4 regions of the Novosphingobium sp. BL-S-21 genome follow, and region 3 is predicted to be linked to each of the others. Evidence: predicted binding sites of a transcription regulator. Region 3 holds the regulator's gene; each other region holds the start of a gene.
The links. Region 3 encodes LexA, which represses DNA repair genes until DNA is damaged. Its sites were predicted from a motif close to GTTCCNCNCTTGTTCT; they were not measured.
Positions count from the first base shown of each region.

Region 1: uvrA (excinuclease ABC subunit UvrA) is a predicted target of LexA. The motif match lies at 2,354-2,369, and genes of this name have one in related genera.
Region 2: ACZ1J6_RS14355 (PA0069 family radical SAM protein) is a predicted target of LexA. The motif match lies at 2,209-2,224, and genes of this name have one in related genera.
Region 4: ACZ1J6_RS06260 (ImuA family protein) is a predicted target of LexA. The motif match lies at 2,270-2,285, and genes of this name have one in related genera.

Region 1 is NZ_CM145496.1:27,556-31,697, forward strand. It holds gene ACZ1J6_RS08530 (trimeric intracellular cation channel family protein) at 1-69, opposite strand, end outside; gene ACZ1J6_RS08535 (META domain-containing protein) at 236-748, opposite strand; gene ACZ1J6_RS08540 (hypothetical protein) at 822-1,283, opposite strand; gene ACZ1J6_RS08545 (hypothetical protein) at 1,305-1,466, shown strand; gene ACZ1J6_RS08550 (UrcA family protein) at 1,480-1,881, opposite strand; gene uvrA (excinuclease ABC subunit UvrA) at 2,381-4,142, shown strand, end outside.
Region 2 is NZ_CM145496.1:1,264,940-1,269,081, reverse strand. It holds gene ACZ1J6_RS14370 (long-chain fatty acid--CoA ligase) at 1-170, shown strand, start outside; gene ACZ1J6_RS14365 (hypothetical protein) at 188-478, opposite strand; gene ACZ1J6_RS14360 (hypothetical protein) at 548-1,081, opposite strand; gene ACZ1J6_RS14355 (PA0069 family radical SAM protein) at 1,116-2,198, opposite strand; gene ACZ1J6_RS14350 (TetR/AcrR family transcriptional regulator) at 2,302-2,889, shown strand; gene ACZ1J6_RS14345 (TauD/TfdA dioxygenase family protein) at 3,015-3,860, shown strand; gene ACZ1J6_RS14340 (NADP-dependent isocitrate dehydrogenase) at 3,978-4,142, opposite strand, start outside.
Region 3 is NZ_CM145496.1:494,216-498,357, reverse strand. It holds gene trpC (indole-3-glycerol phosphate synthase TrpC) at 1-18, shown strand, start outside; gene moaC (cyclic pyranopterin monophosphate synthase MoaC) at 32-517, shown strand; gene ACZ1J6_RS10735 (molybdopterin molybdotransferase MoeA) at 514-1,728, shown strand; gene lexA (transcriptional repressor LexA) at 1,862-2,560, shown strand; gene ACZ1J6_RS10725 (ComEC/Rec2 family competence protein) at 2,608-4,142, opposite strand, start outside.
Region 4 is NZ_CM145495.1:1,594,610-1,598,751, reverse strand. It holds gene ACZ1J6_RS06275 (IS110 family RNA-guided transposase) at 1-867, opposite strand, end outside; gene ACZ1J6_RS06270 (hypothetical protein) at 963-1,154, opposite strand; gene ACZ1J6_RS06265 (alpha/beta fold hydrolase) at 1,151-1,897, opposite strand; gene ACZ1J6_RS06260 (ImuA family protein) at 2,391-3,071, shown strand; gene ACZ1J6_RS06255 (Y-family DNA polymerase) at 2,986-4,142, shown strand, end outside.

The sequences.
Region 1 (4,142 bases), 470 kb from region 3:
GGCGGCGAGGTCGACGGCAGTCAGCATCCTGTCGCGGATGCGGGCGTTGACGGGTGCCGCAGGCGTCACGGGCAGCGGCCGATCACAGGAAATCCGCAGCGTCTGTCGGCATCATGACTGCCCCCTGGAAGTGTGCGCGCACCATGCCGGACGCGGTCTTCTCACGGCAAGTCTAACACGGCTGGGCCATTGCTCAAGGAAGGGCGCTCAAGAAGGCGCGCTCAGGCAGGGACGCTCAGGCGCCGGGCGCCTTGGCGATCGGCACCAACAGCGCCGAAGTGCCGTCGACGAAGTCGATGCGCAGGTGCCAACCGTGACGCTCCTGTACGATGGTCCAGGTGCGGGCGGAAAGCATGAGACCCCAGAACCGCGTGGCCATGAGTTCGGCCCTGGTGTTGCCGCAACCCGCCGCCGTGATGATGCTGGTATATTTGCCGTCCCGGTTCAACCCGCCGAAGGGCTCGCCCGGAACGCCGGTCCAGCGAAGATCGCCCTGGCTTACGGAATTGCAGGACCAGGTGCCGGAGACATAACCGTCCCGCGCAAAGTGCAGGGTGGCGGCAGTGCGCGCGCCCTTGCCCCCGTTCGTGCGGCGGGGGACGCGGTGCCCCTGCAATTCGTGCAAGGCCCAGGGCTGGCCGGTCAGCCGCGGTGCCTCGCCTGCCTCCGCGCTGCCGATCCGGTGCGCGGCGATGTCGGGTGAGCATCCACAAAGGAGCAGGGCAAGAATCAGGGCCGGTCTGGTCATGTTTCCGGAAAGCCACGGAAAGATGACGGCACGGCGACCGAAACGGTGTTTCGGCGCCGGTCCCTGGTATGCGTCAGCGCTCGCAGCGCGAATAGTCACCCGCGCGGCAGGCCGAGACGTCGCGGCGCCACTGCGCCAGATCGGCCTCGTAGTCGCGGCGGGCCTGGGCATAAGCGCGCGAAGGGCTGGAAGAGGCCGGGCGTTCGTCCCGGCGCGCATAAGGCTCGCCGTCCTCGTCGCCGGCATAGTCGCCGCGTGCATATTGCCCGGTCGCCTCGTCGTCCTGCTCGTCCCCGCCGCCCTGGCGCGCACGATAGGCTTTCCAGCCGGAAGCGTATTGCGCATCGCGCTTGCGCACATAGTCCAGTTGATCACGATTGAGCTTGCGGATGATCGCGGCGTCGCGGGCAATGTCCTCGGCGCTCATGCGGTCATTGGGATCGTCGGCCCGCGCGGTACCCGAAAAGCCCGGCGCACAAAGCGCCAGCGTGCCCAGCGCCAGCAGGATACGCGTACCCGTCTTGCGGCCCCTCATTGTTCTCGTCTCCGTCCCTGGATGATCCAGGCGATCCCTGGCGAGGCGCGGGGCCGGAGGCAATTCGATATGCGACGAGCGGCAGGCGCGCACGACGAGGCGCGCGAGGCGTGCGCCGGATGGCGGCAGAAAGAAGCCGCCGACAGGAACTTTCCCGTCGGCGGCTTCCTCGGCGGAGTCTGAGACTAAGGTGTGCCTACTTCCCCCGGCGCGCCACGACGGCGAGGCTGGGGGCGGCTGCCGCCAGTTGGCCCGGGTTTTCGCGGGCGGCCATCCGCGTCGCCATCATTTCATCGCGGGCCGCAAAGGCCCGGTCGAGCGAGGCGTCGCGGCAGTCGTGCACGCGGGCCAGTTGATCCAGCTGGTTGCTTTCAAGCGGTCCGCAAACGGCGCGAACGGCAACTTCCAGCCGGGTATTGAGCGTATCGATACCCGCCTGGGTATCGAGGTTGAGGTCGCCGTAACGCACCTCACGATGCGGAACGTCGCGGAGCGAGCCGTCCTTGACGACCACGTCGGCAAGGGCCGGGGCGACAAGCCCCGAGGTCGCCACGAACAGCATGCCGATGGCGGCGAAAGCGGTGTGAATCCTGGTCATTGCATTCTCCTGTTGCTCAAGAGTGCAGATCTCCGCACGCAAGCCCCCACGGCCCGCGAAACGCGAACTGCAACGCGACCTCAATCGATGAGAAAAGTCGTTCCCAAACAACGGTAACGTCGCGGGGAGTGTGTCGACTCCATTGAACATGTATATACTTTAGTTCTGCCCCTTCGATCTCGCCTTGGCTTTTGAGCAATGTCTGGACATTTACTTGTATTTCTTGTTGACCATGCGGCAAAAGGTGAGTCGGTTATTATTACCGGGCAACTTCTCTATTACTCTTAACCTCGTCGCATTCAAGTCATCCATTGGGTCGGATCGTCGAACGGCATAGTTCGGCCGACGGATGACATCGCCGGCCGGGCGGCCGCCGCGATGCGCAGGGCAAACCGTTGCAATCCGGCAGCCGGTTCCCACATGAGGTCCCGTCCCTGCAGCAAAAGCTCTGGTCGCGGCTGCTTGCGCTTTGCGAACAAATCTGGAACACGTCACCTCCATGAGTCTCTCCCACATCACGGTGCGCGGTGCGCGCGAGCACAACCTCAAGGGCTTCGACATCGAGCTTCCGCGCGAGAAGCTGATCGTCATCACCGGGCTTTCGGGCTCGGGGAAATCCAGCCTCGCCTTCGACACGATCTATGCCGAGGGGCAGCGCCGCTATGTCGAGAGCCTCTCGGCCTATGCGCGCCAGTTCCTGGAGATGATGCAGAAGCCGGATGTCGAGCATATCGACGGCCTCAGCCCCGCGATCTCGATCGAGCAGAAGACCACCAGCCGCAACCCGCGCTCCACGGTGGCGACGGTGACGGAGATCTGGGATTACATGCGCCTGCTCTGGGCGCGCGTGGGCATTCCCTATTCGCCTGCCACGGGCCTGCCGATCGAGGCGCAGACCGTCTCCAACATGGTAGACCGGGTGATGGAACTGCCCGAAGGCACGCGTGCCTACCTGCTCGCCCCGGTCGTGCGCGGCCGCAAGGGAGAGTACCGCAAGGAACTCGCCGAGTGGCAGAAGGCGGGCTACACCCGCGTGCGCATCGACGGTGAACTCTACGCCATCGAGGACGCCCCCGCGCTGGACAAGAAGTACAAGCACGACATCGAAGTCGTGGTGGACCGCATCGCGGTGAAGGACGGCATCCAGACCCGCCTTGCCGACAGCTTCGAACAGGCACTCAAGCTGGCCGAGGGGCTGGCCTATATCGACCTTGCCGACGGCGTGGTGCCGGGCCGAGAGGACGAGGGGAAGGGTAGCAAGAAGACGCTCAAGGGTACCGGCCTGCCGCCCAATCGCATCGTCTTCTCCGAGAAGTTCGCCTGCCCGGTCAGCGGCTTCACCATCGAGGAGATCGAACCGCGCCTGTTCTCGTTCAACGCGCCGCAGGGTGCGTGCCCGGCCTGTGACGGCCTGGGCGAGAAGCTGCTGTTCGACCCGCAACTGGTGGTGCCGAACGAGCATCTCAGCCTCAAGCAGGGCGCGATCGTGCCCTGGGCCAAGTCCAACCCGCCTTCGCCTTACTACATGCAGGTGCTCTCCAGCCTGGCCGCACACTTCGGGTTCGACCTGACCACGCCGTGGGACGCGCTCTCGCCCGAGGTGAAGATCGTCATTCTCTACGGCACCGTGGGCAAGGCCGTGCCGCTGACGTTCAAGGACGGGCGCAAGGAATATACGGTCAACAAGCCGTTCGAGGGCGTGATCGGCAACCTCAACCGCCGCATGATCCAGACGGACAGCGCCTGGATGCGCGAGGAACTGTCCAAGTTTCAGACCGCGCAGCCCTGCGAAACGTGCGAGGGCAAACGCCTCAAGCCCGAGGCGCTCTCGGTCAAGATCGCCGGCAGCGACATCGCCGATGCCGCGCGCCTTTCCGTGTCGGACGGCTTCGCATGGTTCGGGGAGCTTGAGGGCAAGCTGACCAGCCAGCAGCAGCAGATCGCCAAGGCCATCCTCAAGGAAATCAACGAGCGCCTCGGCTTCCTCAACAACGTCGGGCTCGATTACCTCAACCTCGACCGTACTTCCGGCACCTTGTCGGGCGGCGAGAGCCAGCGCATCCGCCTCGCCAGCCAGATCGGCTCGGGCCTTTCGGGCGTGCTCTACGTGCTCGACGAACCCTCGATCGGCCTCCACCAGCGCGACAACGACATGCTGCTGGAAACGCTGAAGCGCCTGCGCGACCTGGGCAATACCGTGATCGTCGTCGAGCATGACGAAGACGCCATCCGCACCGCTGACCACATCGTCGACCTCGGCC
Region 2 (4,142 bases), 770 kb from region 3:
AAAGCGCGATCGACGAGCGTCAGCTATTGGCATTCCTGGCGGGCCGGGTGGCCAGGTGGTGGTTGCCGGACGCGATCGAATTCGTGTCCGACATACCCCACACCGGCAGCGGGAAGATCAGCAAGAAAGACCTGCGCGAACGTTTCCGGGGTTATCGCCTGCCGGATTGACCGTTCAGCAGGGGCCCTCAGTTACCGTCGTTCTTCTGGACGTTGTCGGCAGCGTTCTCTGCCGCGTTGCCGACCTTGTTCGCGGCCGAGCCGACATTGTTGGCCGCTTCGGTGATGGCATCGTCCTTGGCGGTTTCGCTCTGCGTGCCCTTGCTGAAGAGGTAGATGCCGCCGACAACCGCGATCAGCAGGATCAGCGCCATCACGATGCCCGTCGCTCCTCCCGATGATCCGCGTTCGCGGATGATCGTCGTGGTGGTGGTCGGAGCTTCGGGCGCGCGTTCGGTCGTTACGGTTTCATCGGCCATGACAGCCTCCTGTCCATTTTTATCGTTGGGCAGGGAACGCGCGAGGATGGTTTTCGGTTGCGGAGCGCCTCAGACGGTCACGCGCACCTGGCTCGCTTCACCGACGCGGACATGGACCTGGTAATAGTACTTGCCGGAGGGCGTGCCGTCGGAGGAAAAGTTGATCCGCACCTGCTGGGCAACCCCGCGCACCACGATCCGGCGCTTCTGAAGCCGCTTGCGGACTTGGTCGAGATCGACCGTGCCGATGAAGGCCTGCATAGCCGCAGGCGTCATGGCCACGGTCAGGCAATTGCGGTCGCGGTAGTCGTCTTCGGAGTTGAGGTAGAACAGTCCGTTCTGCTGCCCGACTTCGACGACGGGCATTTCGAACATGCCGGCCACCCCGGCTTTTTCGCCGAGGTAGGAGGCATACGTTACCGCCTCGATGGCGGAAAGGCATCCCCGGGCGCAGGAAAGCGCGCGGAAGGCCGGCGGTGCGGCTGCGATGCGAGTTGTCTCGACAGGGTCGGCGGGGGCAGAGGCAGAGGTAGGCGGAGCGGCTGGGATGGAAGCCGCCGGCGCGACGGTGGCGGCCAAAAGAGCGAGAGTTGCCAGCAACATGGAATCAGCCTCCACCTGTATTTCGAAACGAAGGCTATAGCAGCGAAAGTTGACCGTCCAGCGACGGCCGGCGGAAGGCCGTGCTGTCCAGCAGGATCGCCGGTTTCGAGAATCCCATGCGGGTCATTGCCACCTTGAATCGCCTGCGGAACAGATCGGCCCAGACGCCGGTGGGGCGCATGCGGGTGAAGAAATCCGGATCGTTGTCGCGGCCGCCGCGCAGAGATTGGATCGTGGCCATGACTTTGCCTGCCCGATCCGGAAAATGCACATCCAGCCATTCGCGGAACAGGGGTGCCACTTCGTGGGGCAAGCGGACCATGATCCATGTCGCGCGGTCGATACCCTTATCCTTCGCGGCATGAAGTATGTCTTCGAGGAACTGATCGGTGATCGAGGGAATGACCGGCGCAATCGAAACGTGGGCGGGCACGCCCGCGTCCGCCAGACGCCCCAGCGCGGCGATTCGCTTGGCAGGCGCAGCCGCTCGCGGCTCCAGCAGGCGCGAAAGCTTGGGATCCATGCTCGTCACCGATATGCCCACTTCCACCAGCTTCAGCCTGGCCAGTTCCGCGATCAGGTCGAGATCTTGCAGAACCCGGTCCGATTTGGTGGTGATCGTTACCGGATGCCGCGTTTCCAGGCAGACTTCGAGCACACTGCGAGTGATCCGATAGCGGCTTTCGATCGGCTGGTAGGGGTCGGTATTGGTGCCCATGGCAATGGGAGCGGGGCGATAGCCAGGCTTCGCCAGGGTCTGGCGCAGCAACCGTGCCGCATCCGGCTTGGCGAAGAGCTTCGTTTCGAAATCGAGGCCGGGGGAAAGGTCGTGATAGGCGTGGGTCGGCCGCGCGAAGCAGTAGATGCAGCCATGCTCGCATCCCCGGTAAGCGTTGATCGAGCGGTCGAAAGGGATGTCCGGAGACTTGTTGAACGACAGGATCGAGCGAGGATGCTCCTCGGTAACCGTCGTGGCCGGGTTCCGCGCCGGACCGTCGATCTCTTCCGCGGCATCCATCCAGTCCCCGTCGCTCTCCCGCTGCGGCAGGTTGAAACGCCGGCTGGCCTGGCCGCTGACGGCACCTCTTCCCTTTTGGATTGGCCCAGGAACTCGCATGAGATCCATATGAACAAAAAGAGAACAAAATGCAAGCCGAAGCCGTTCGGTTGATATTGCTCCGGCCAGCCCCTAGGCAGGCCCGACAAGCAAAGGAAATCCGATGGCAGGCGCAGCGCGCAGGATAGGGGCCGAGACATCCGCGACGCGAGCGCGCATCGTCACGGCGACCGTGGAATTGATCCGGGACGAAGGCTATGCCGCCGCCAGCACGCGCCGCGTGGCTGCACGCGCAGGGCTCAAGCCGTCGCTGGTGCACTATTATTTCCCCACCACGGACGACCTGCTTCTGGAAGTGTGCCGCCAGGGCGCGGCGGACAGCGACCAGATGATCGAGGAGGCTCTGGCCTCCGCCGATCCCGTTCGGGCGCTCTGGGGGTTCTTCGTGGATACCAGCCGCACGGCCATGTCCGTCGAATTCATGGCCCTGGCCAACCATCGCCCGGCCGTGCGCGAAAAGATGGCCGAGCACAGCATCGCCATGCGCCGCCGCCAGGTCGAGATCCTGGAGCGCCTGCTGGGCGATCGGCTGAAGGCCGTTGAGGGCTTCGACCCGGCCGGGCTCACCGTGATCCTTGCCGGAATCGGCCGTTGCATCGTGATGGAGGAAGGGCTGGGCGCCGAGATGGGCCACGAACAGGCGCGCCGCATCGTCGAATCCTGGCTCGACCGCCTGCAGGGCGCGGGCTGACTTTCGCAAGGGCGATCCATCGCCGCTACGCGCTCGCGCTGATTTGAACAGGCGTTCAGGCCGTGATATTGGAACTCTCGTGAGCCGCTGATTCAGCGGGCCCAATATGACGGGAGAATTCCAGGATGTCGGTCGAGACCCAGACCAGGCTGAAGGCCGAAGAGATCAAGCCGAAGATCGGCAGCCGCGTGCTCAACAGCAGGGAAGACCTGCTCGCCGGAACCGTCGCCACCGAAATCCGTGAGCTGCTGGAAGCGCGCGGCGTGCTCGTGTTCCCGCAAGTGAATTTCACGGACGAGGAACAGGTCGCCTTCACCAAGACGCTCGGCACGTTCGCGCCCGAGCGGAAGGGCGGCGAGGAGGTGATTTCCAAGATCACGCTCGACGCCAAGGAAAACCCGATGAGCGCCGAGTACCTCAAGGGCTCGCTCTATTGGCACATCGACGGCACCCGCAACGATGTGCCCATCCTGGCCTCGCTGCTGTCCTGCCGCGTGCCCAGCCCCCGCGGCACGGGCAACACCGGCTTCGCGAACACTTACGCCGCTTTCGAGGAACTGCCGGCGGACAAGCAGGCCGAATACGAGCAGTATCGTATGATCCACGGCCCCTGGGCCAGCCTCTTCTATTACGAGCCCGAGCCCAGCCTCGCCAAGTTGCAGGGCTATGCGCAGATCGGTGAGCAGGAACTGCCGCTCGTCTGGAAGCACAAGTCCGGCCGCAAGAGCCTGGTGATCGGCTGCACTTCGGCGCAAGTGGTAGGCAAGTCCGCGCTGGAGAGCGCGATGATCATCCATGGCCTGCGCGAATGGGCGACGGGGCCGGAGTTCACTTATAGCCACGAGTGGGAAGTGGGCGATCTCGTCATGTGGGACAACACCGGCACCATGCACCGGGCCGAGGCCTATGACCCCACTTGCGGCCGCATGATGCATCGCACCAAGCTCGAAGGCGAAGAACCCTTCGAATAAGGCGCGCTCCAGAGGCAGGGTGCCGCCTGCCCGGGACAAGAAAAAACCCTCCACCTGCGAAGGCGGAGGGTTTTTTGTACCCCAGGTCCTAAGACCCGGGGCTTGGATGCGAAAGGCTCAGGCCCAGGCAGCCATCTTGGTTTCGAGGTTCTGCACGATGGCCTCGAAGAACTGCTCGGTGGTCATCCAGTTCTGGTCCGGACCGATCAGCAGCGCGAGGTCCTTGGTCATCTTGCCGCTTTCGACGGTTTCGATGCAGACCTGCTCCAGCGTCTCGGCGAA
Region 3 (4,142 bases):
CTCCTCTTCGCAGATTGAGGATAGCCCGCGCTTGAGCAAGTCCCTTACTCACATCGATGCGGAAGGCTCGGCCCGCATGGTCGACGTTGGTGCCAAGGCCGCGACCCGCAGGGTCGCCGTGGCGTCCGGGCGGATCACGATGAGCGCCTCGGCCCTGGAAGCGATCCGCGCCGGCAATGCACCGAAAGGCGACGTGCTGGGAACGGCACGCATCGCGGGGATCATGGCCGCCAAGAAGACGGCGGACCTCATCCCGATGTGCCACCCGCTGACGCTGGACGCCGTGAACCTGGATTTCACGTTCGAGGACAGCGCCGTTCTGGCAATGGGCACTGCATCGCTGAGCGGCAAGACCGGGGTGGAAATGGAAGCCATTACAGCGGTTTCCGTGGCTCTGCTGACAATTTACGACATGGCCAAGGCGCTCGACAAGGGCATGGTCATCGGTGACATTCGCCTGATCGAAAAGCGTGGCGGCAAATCGGGCGACTGGAAGATCGAGACATCGTCGCGATGATCCCGCCGATCGCTCTGGAAGAGGCACAGGCCCGACTGCTTGCGCTGGTCGAGCCGCGGCCCGTCGAGCACGTCGACATCGACGGTGCGCTGGGTCGCTATCTCGCGGCTCCGTTGCTGGCACGCCGGGTCCAGCCTGCCGCCGATATCTCCGCCATGGACGGTTATGCCGTCAGCGAAGGGGACTTGTCCGGACCCTGGCAGGTGATCGGTGAAAGCGCGGCAGGGCGGCCTTTCGGTGCAGCCGTCGATCCGGGTCAAGCCGTGCGGATCTCCACCGGCGCCCTGTTGCCCGAAAATGCGCGGGCCGTGATCCTGCAGGAGGATGTCGACCGGGACGGCGATCACCTCGCCCTCACGGGAGAGGCGCCCTCACCAGGCCACAAGCACGTCCGCTTCCGCGGCATGGATTTCGCCGATGGAGCGCCGCTGCTCGCCCCCGGGGCATTGATCGGACCGGCGCAAGCCGGTCTTGCCATTTCGGCGGGCCACCGGCATCTCGCCGTCCGCCGCCGCCCCCGGCTAACCGTGATCGATAGCGGCGATGAATTGTCCGGCGATCCCGAATGCTGCGCAGCCCATCAGATACCCGCCAGCAACGGCGCCATGCTGACCGCTCTTGCGCGTAGCGTTCCCGTCGATGCAAATCGAAATGGACCAATCCCCGACGATCTGGACGCTCTGGTCGCCGCCTTCGATGCGGCCGCCGATGCCGACGTGATCGTGACGAGCGGGGGAGCGTCAGTGGGCGATCACGACCTTCTCCGGCCGGCACTGGAAAAATGGGGCGCCGAAATCGACTTCTGGCGCGTCGCGATCAAACCCGGCAAGCCGCTCATGGTCGCGACACGGCAAACGGCAGGGCGTCGTCAACTGGTGATCGGGCTTCCCGGCAATCCCGTGTCCAGCCTGGTAACCGCATATTTCTTCGTTCTTCCCGTACTGCGCGCATTTCTGGGCGCGGCGCAGCCCTTACCCCGCGCGATTGCCACCCGGCTTTCGGCACCTTTGAGGACGGGAGGGGCGCGCCGCGAATTCCTGCGGGGATCCTGGGATGGTGAGGCGGTCCATGCCCTCTCACTACAGGATAGCGGCGCCTTGTCCTCGCTTGCCGCCAGCAATGTCCTGATCGACCGGTCGGCGCATGCCCTCGCCGCTGATCGCGGTGATCCCGTTCAGGTGTTCTTGCTCCAAAATGGCGGTATTGCTTGACGATACCCTATTCGTTGCATAATTGTTCCCTCATTGTTCGCAGACAAGTTCCCTGAACGACACATCAAGTCAGCCGGGGCCGGTTCGTCGGGCGATTCAGGCCAAGTGCCACAGAACACATGAGGCTAAGCAGATGTTGACGCGCAAGCAGCACGAATTGCTCCGGTTCATTCAGGTCCGGCTTGAAGAGAGCGGCATTTCCCCCAGCTTCGAGGAAATGAAGGAAGCGCTCGATCTCAAGTCGAAGTCGGGCGTCCATCGGTTGATTTCCGCGCTGGAGGAACGTGGCTTCATCCGCCGCCTTCCCAACCGTGCCCGCGCTCTCGAAGTGCTCCGCCAGCCCGAAGACGCCACGAGCAAGCCGGCCAAGGCCGCGGCTGCGGTATCGGCGGCGCGTGGCGGCAACGCCGCACCTTCCCGTCCGGCGGCGGTCGCCAGGCCCGCCAACGACGTGATCGAAATCCCCCTTCATGGTCGTATTGCCGCGGGCGTGCCGATCGAGGCCCTGGAAGGCCAGTCTTCGCTCCCGGTGCCTGCGGCCCTGCTCGGTGCAGGCGATCACTATGCACTGGAAGTCTCAGGCGACTCGATGGTCGATGCCGGCATTCTCGACGGGGATTTCGCACTCGTAAAGCGGACCACCACGGCCAGGGATGGCGAGATCGTCGTCGCCCTTGTCCGGGGTGAGGAAGCGACGCTCAAGTATCTGCGCCGGGAAGATGGCATGGTGCGCCTCGATCCCGCGAACGCCGCTTACGAACCGCAGATCTACGGACCTGACGAAGTAGAAGTCCAGGGCAAGCTGGCAGGCCTGCTGCGCCGCTATCATTGATCCGTCTCAGGAGGGCGCCCTGTTCGCCCTCCTCAGGCCAGCGGTCGCTAATACCATCCCTTGCGTTCGATCATGGTCGGCGCAGCGGGCTTCCACCAGCCATGATTTCCTTGCCCCTCCGCCACGGTCGTCACACTGCGGCTTGCAAGATCGATAGTCAGCCCGCCCGTTCGATCCAGCATCTGGCGATCAACTTTGAGCCACTTCGGCAGGCAGGTCCTCGGCAAGCGGCGTTCGGCGATCACCACGTCGGCCCACCTGCACGCCTCGGCCAGTTGCATCTCGGGGACGATGGCCCTCCCCCGCGCGATCAACACATGCCGAGCCTCTTCGCCGTGACGTAGCTCGACGGCGCAGAAGTCCGCGTTGCATCGCGTTCCGGGCGCCGTCTGCGCATTGACCGGGACCTCTCGCGTCCCGGCAACTTCCATGAGGTTGTCCAGGGCGTAGTCGCCGGAACCGGTGCGAAGCATCACGAGCCGATGGCTCTCGGGATCGATCCAGCCCACATGGCGGCCATCGCCCGAAACCATGATGTCCGGAACCGGAATGAGCATCAAGCCGAAGAAACCGGCAGCTATAGGCAAAATCCCCCATAGCCGGATGCGACCGTCCCAAAGGCCCAGCCAGAGGCCTCCAACGACAAACAACGAAAAATGCCACCCACTCATCGTGGGCATCACCCGAACGGCTCCCGGTTCCGCGGCTATGAAGCGGGCGATGGCCAACAGGGCGTCGATAGCGTGGTTCGCCAGCCACCACACCGGACCTCCAAGCCCAACCACATCGAGCAGCAGCGCCAGGGCGACGAAAGGCATGATGACCAGCGTCGTCAAAGGGATCGCGATCACATTGGCGACAGAACCGTAGAGGCCGGCACGATGGAAATGGAACAGGGCGATGGGCATCAACGCCAATTCGATCGCTATGCCGGTGATCAGGATCATCGTGAGGTTGCGCATGGCCTTGAACGGCCAGGCCTCTTCCCGGGGTGCCAACCAGCGCTTCAGCGGCTCTGCATTGCCGAGTGCCACCAAAACCATCACCGCCGCGAAGCTCATCTGGAAGCTGGGACCAACGACCGACTCGGGCCAGATGACCAGCACGATGACAGCCGCCACCGCCAGCAAGCGCATGGACAGCGCTTCACGGCCCCATGCCATGGCAGCGAGAACGAGCAGAGCGCCCAGGAAAGCCCGCATGGTAGGCACCTGCGAGCCGCTTAGCAGCGTGTAACCCAGCCCCGCGGCCGCACCGCATGTTGCGGCCAATATCGGCAGGCGGACCCTCAGGGCCAGTGCCGGGAAAAGGGCCAGAAGGCGCAATACGACGAAATAGACGCAGCCGATCACGGCACTCACGTGAAGTCCGCTGATCGACAGAAGGTGAGCCAGGCCCGCATCGCGCATGGCCTGGGCATCACCCTGGCCGATCGCGCCCATGTCTCCGGTCGTCAGCGCTGCCGCGATACCGCCCGGCGACCCCGCGAGATGCGTCGTTATATGACGGGACAACGCGGCACGCTGGTCGGCGAGCCAATCGCCTCCACGCCCGAGCGATATCACTTCGACCGGCGATGTAA
Region 4 (4,142 bases), on a different replicon from region 3:
CAGTGCCCGCCGGGCCAGCCCACTGCCAGCCTTGGTAATGCCGCCCTTGCGCACGGAGGAGCCGCTGGAATGCTCCGACGGAGTCAGCCCGAGATAGGCCATCAATTTGCGCGGGTTATCAAACCGCTGGAAGTCCCCAACCTCGGCCACCACCGTGACTGCCACAATGAATGCCACACCCCTCATCGCCTGCACGGCTTCAACTACCGGCCACAGACTCCAGCTTGGAGCAAGGTCCTTGATCTGTTTGGTCAGCCGCTCGATGCGCGCCTCCGCGTCGGCTATGGCGTGCACATAATCCTGGAAGACAATTTGCTGCGCGGGATGTTGGAAACGCAGCGTTGTCAGCCAGCGCCGATAGGCTTGTGTCCAGCCCCTTTTGCCGGAATAGATACGACCGTGGCGGAGCAAAAATCCCTGAAGGTGCTGCCGCGCTTTGCCTACGACCCGCACAGCGGTTGCTCTTGCACGAATGAGATCCCGCATGGCTTCGTGCGCTTCGTCAGGTACCCAGACCGCCGTCAGTTCGCCCGCACGGTGCAGCCTCGCCAGCATCAGCGCATCGCGACGGTCCGTTTTTACCCGATCCCCTGTTTTCACCGGTATGAGAGACGGAGCAACGACGATGCAATCGTGGCCATGCTCTACTAGCTGTCGGTGTAGACCGTAGCCGCAAGGCCCTGCTTCATAACAGAAATGAAGCTCCCTCGCCCTACCTGCCAGCTTCTCGACCACCTTCTTAACCTCGTCGGCGCGGTTGGGTATCACGCCCCAGCTGCGCACTTCTCCTCCTCGCTTCCCGTCGGCTACCGCCACGGAGATCGTTGCTTTATGGACATCAAGCCCGATAAACATGCTATCCTGCATGCGGTCTCTCCTCCATTCTTGAGGCTCGGCACCAGCCAGCCTGGTGCAACCCTCGAACGCAGAATGCAGCAGGAGAGGCCACTTACCCAGTCAGCTCAGGCGAACATGGGGTCTAAAACCCGGCTGTTGCGAAGATTGAAAGAGGGAAGCGAAAGAGCCGGCGATACCGCCACTGCCGCCGCTCGATACCCGCCGTCGACTTCCAGCGCAACGACCAGGTCAGCTTCGCAAGAGACACGGGCAAAACCGCAAAGCTCGTAGAGCGCTTCACTGATGCTCGCGGTCATGGAGCATCGTCCCTGAGATGCTTTTCCAGGATTTTCAGGACCAGGTCGGGTGCTGTCATGTGCGGCAGATGTCCGGATGCATCGATGATATCCAGCGTCGCATTCTTCATCTCGCGGACGAGCCACTCTCCGACCTCGCGCGGCACGGCAACATCGTTGGCGGTCTGGATGAGATTGACCGGCACCGGAACCCGGCGCGCCGCAGAACGCACGTCCGAGGTGAAGATGGTGCGCGAGGTATGGAGCGCGATGTCCGGGCGCATCTGAAAGAGAGTGCGCGAAAACTCGGAAACGGCATGCGCGTCCTCTACGCCTACGACTATCGGCGCGAACCCAGCGGCCCAGGCCTGGTAATTAGCCGCCATGCTGTCGAAAAGCGCATCGAGATCTGCCTGATCGAAGCCGCCGACATAGCCCGGTTCGTTGAGGTAGCGCGGGGAGGCGCCGATCATGACGATCCGGGCGAACAGGTCGGGCCTTCCAACCGAAGCAACGGCGCCTATCATCGCGCTCATGGAGTGGCCGACGTAAATGCAGTCGTCGATGCCGGTTTCATCCAGCATGTCGATCAGGCCATCAGCGTAGCCGTACAGGCTATCGTACCGCTCGAACTCGTAGGTCGTTTCGCCGTGAGGCCCGCAACCAGGAAGATCGAACGAGTAGACGTCATATCGCTCGTCGAACCAAGGTCGCAGCGAAGACCAGGCATCCTGGTCCGTGCCGAACCCGTGTGACAGAACCACTTTGCACGTCCCACCGCCACTGCGGCGGCCGTGCAACCCTTTGAAAATCAATGCTCAATCTACCTGATAGGGAGGACGTATCATAACCTATGTAGATAAACTGTGTGAAACAACACACAACATCCTGGGAACCCCGAATGCTTGAGCACAAGGTGGGTTGCACGAGGTAGGCGACAAGACGAAGCATCGCTTGGCAGGCCGAATGTCTCATAGGCAAGTTTTTCGAAGAGCCCAGCAAGAGCCGAAAATCGGTCGGTTATTTCTTTGCGCCGCCAACGCAGCTCCTCGTTGCACAGGTCTGTCCACAGCCTTGTCCCGGGGAGCGTGGCGCGCGCCCGTCTCAAACATCTTGACCGTCCTCCCCTAGGAGTGGGAACATATAGCGAACATAGCGAGTCTGAAAACACACACCATGCAGCCGGTATCACCATCAACCCTGCCGACGATCGAGCACCTGCGGACCCTGGCGTCGCCGCTTGCGGAATTTCGCACGATGCCGTTTGCAGCCGAGGCTCTGGATGGTCGTCTGGGCGGCGGGGGACTGCGTGCCGGCGCTTTGCACGAGGCGGCCGCGCGCACCTGCTCGCTGGTCGATGATGCCGCCGCGACCCTGTTCCTTGCAGGGATCGCAGCGCGTGAAGCCCGCGCTCTCGAGGCGCCGGTGCTGTGGGTGAGCTGCCGTAACGACCTCTACGCGCCGGGGCTGGAACAGGCCGGACTTGCATCGTCCTATGTCATTCACGCGCAGCCGCGCGAAGAAGCAGCGCTCCTTGCCGTCGTCGAGGACGCTATCCGCGATGGCACACCGGCCGCTGTCGTTGCCGAGGCCGGCAGGGTCTCGATGGTGGCTACCCGCCGCCTTCAGCTCGCGGCGGCCGAGGCCGATATTCCTGTCCTGCTGCTCAGGCGTCACCGCGGACGCGACCGGGATCCGCTCGGCGAACCTTCGGCGGCCTGGACCCGCTGGCGCATTGCCAGTGCCCCCTCCGACCGTCTCGGCGTTGCCGGCGTCGGTCGGCCCCGCTGGCTCGTCGAACTTGCCCGCCAGCGCGGCGGTGAAGGTTTTTCCCTGATCGTGGAGGGATGTGATGAGACGGGTCGTCTCGCTGTTCCTGCCCTATCTGCCGATCGAACGGCTGAGACGGCAGGACCGGTTCGCCGCTCCGCGGTCTGAACCCCGCGCGCTCGAGCTGCCTGTCGATGACGATCCCGGTGCCTGCTCGGTCCCTCGCGGCGGCGGGTGGCGGCCCGGTGCGCGCTGGGCACGGGCAGGGACGCAAGGTGAAGGTCGCGGGCGGGCACGCTCGCGTGTCGATGTCGAGCGTGAGATTGCCGCGCTGCCGCTCCACGCGCAGCCGCCGATGCGCGAACTTGGCCGGCGCTCGGAAGCGGCGGAGCATCCCTTCAAGCGTCCGGTATCGACGCCGCCGCGCGCCCTGCGCGTCGCCTCCGCGGTTGCCGCGCCCCCGCTGGCGCTCATTGGCAAAGTCGGGCGCCGCGACGAGATCGTCTCGGCATGCCCGGCTGCACGGGCGCTTGGCATCCATATCGGCATGGCGGCAACCCATGCGAGGGCCCTGGTCTCGGACCTCGATTTTCGCGCCGCTGAGCCGGAAGCGGACGCAGAGCTGCTGGACCGCATGGCGCTCTTTGGAATTCGGCGCTGGTCCCCGATCGTCGCGGTCTGTCCGCCTGACGGTATCTGGCTTGATCTGACCGGCTCTGCGCATCTCCATGGCGGAGAGGAGCGCTTCTGCCACAGGCTCCAGGCATTTTGCCGCCGCGCCGGGTTCACTGCGCGTATCGCGGTCGCCGATACCCCCGGCGCAGCACATGCACTCGCCCGCTACGGCGGCGAGGATATTGCCATCACCCCGCCGGGCGGCGTGCTGCGCGCTCTGTCGCCGCTGCCGGTAGCCGCGCTGCGGCTGGACGGGGCTGCGCTCGGCGCGGCGCGCAAGTTCGGGTTCGAGACGATCGCCGACCTGCTTCCGGTGGCGCGCGGTCCCCTGGCGCGCCGTCTCGGCATGGCTGCGATCGATCGCCTCGACCAGGCGCTCGGCGGCAAGGCGGAACCGATCACGCCGCGCGAAGACATCGTGATCCCCATGGTGGAGCGGCGCCTGCTCGAACCGATCGGGACGGCCGAGGCCATCGCCCAGGTCATGCAGGATCTCCTCAAAGACATGGCCGAGGTCCTGCAGAGGAAGGGCCTTGGCGCGCGTTCGCTGCGCCTCATCGGGCT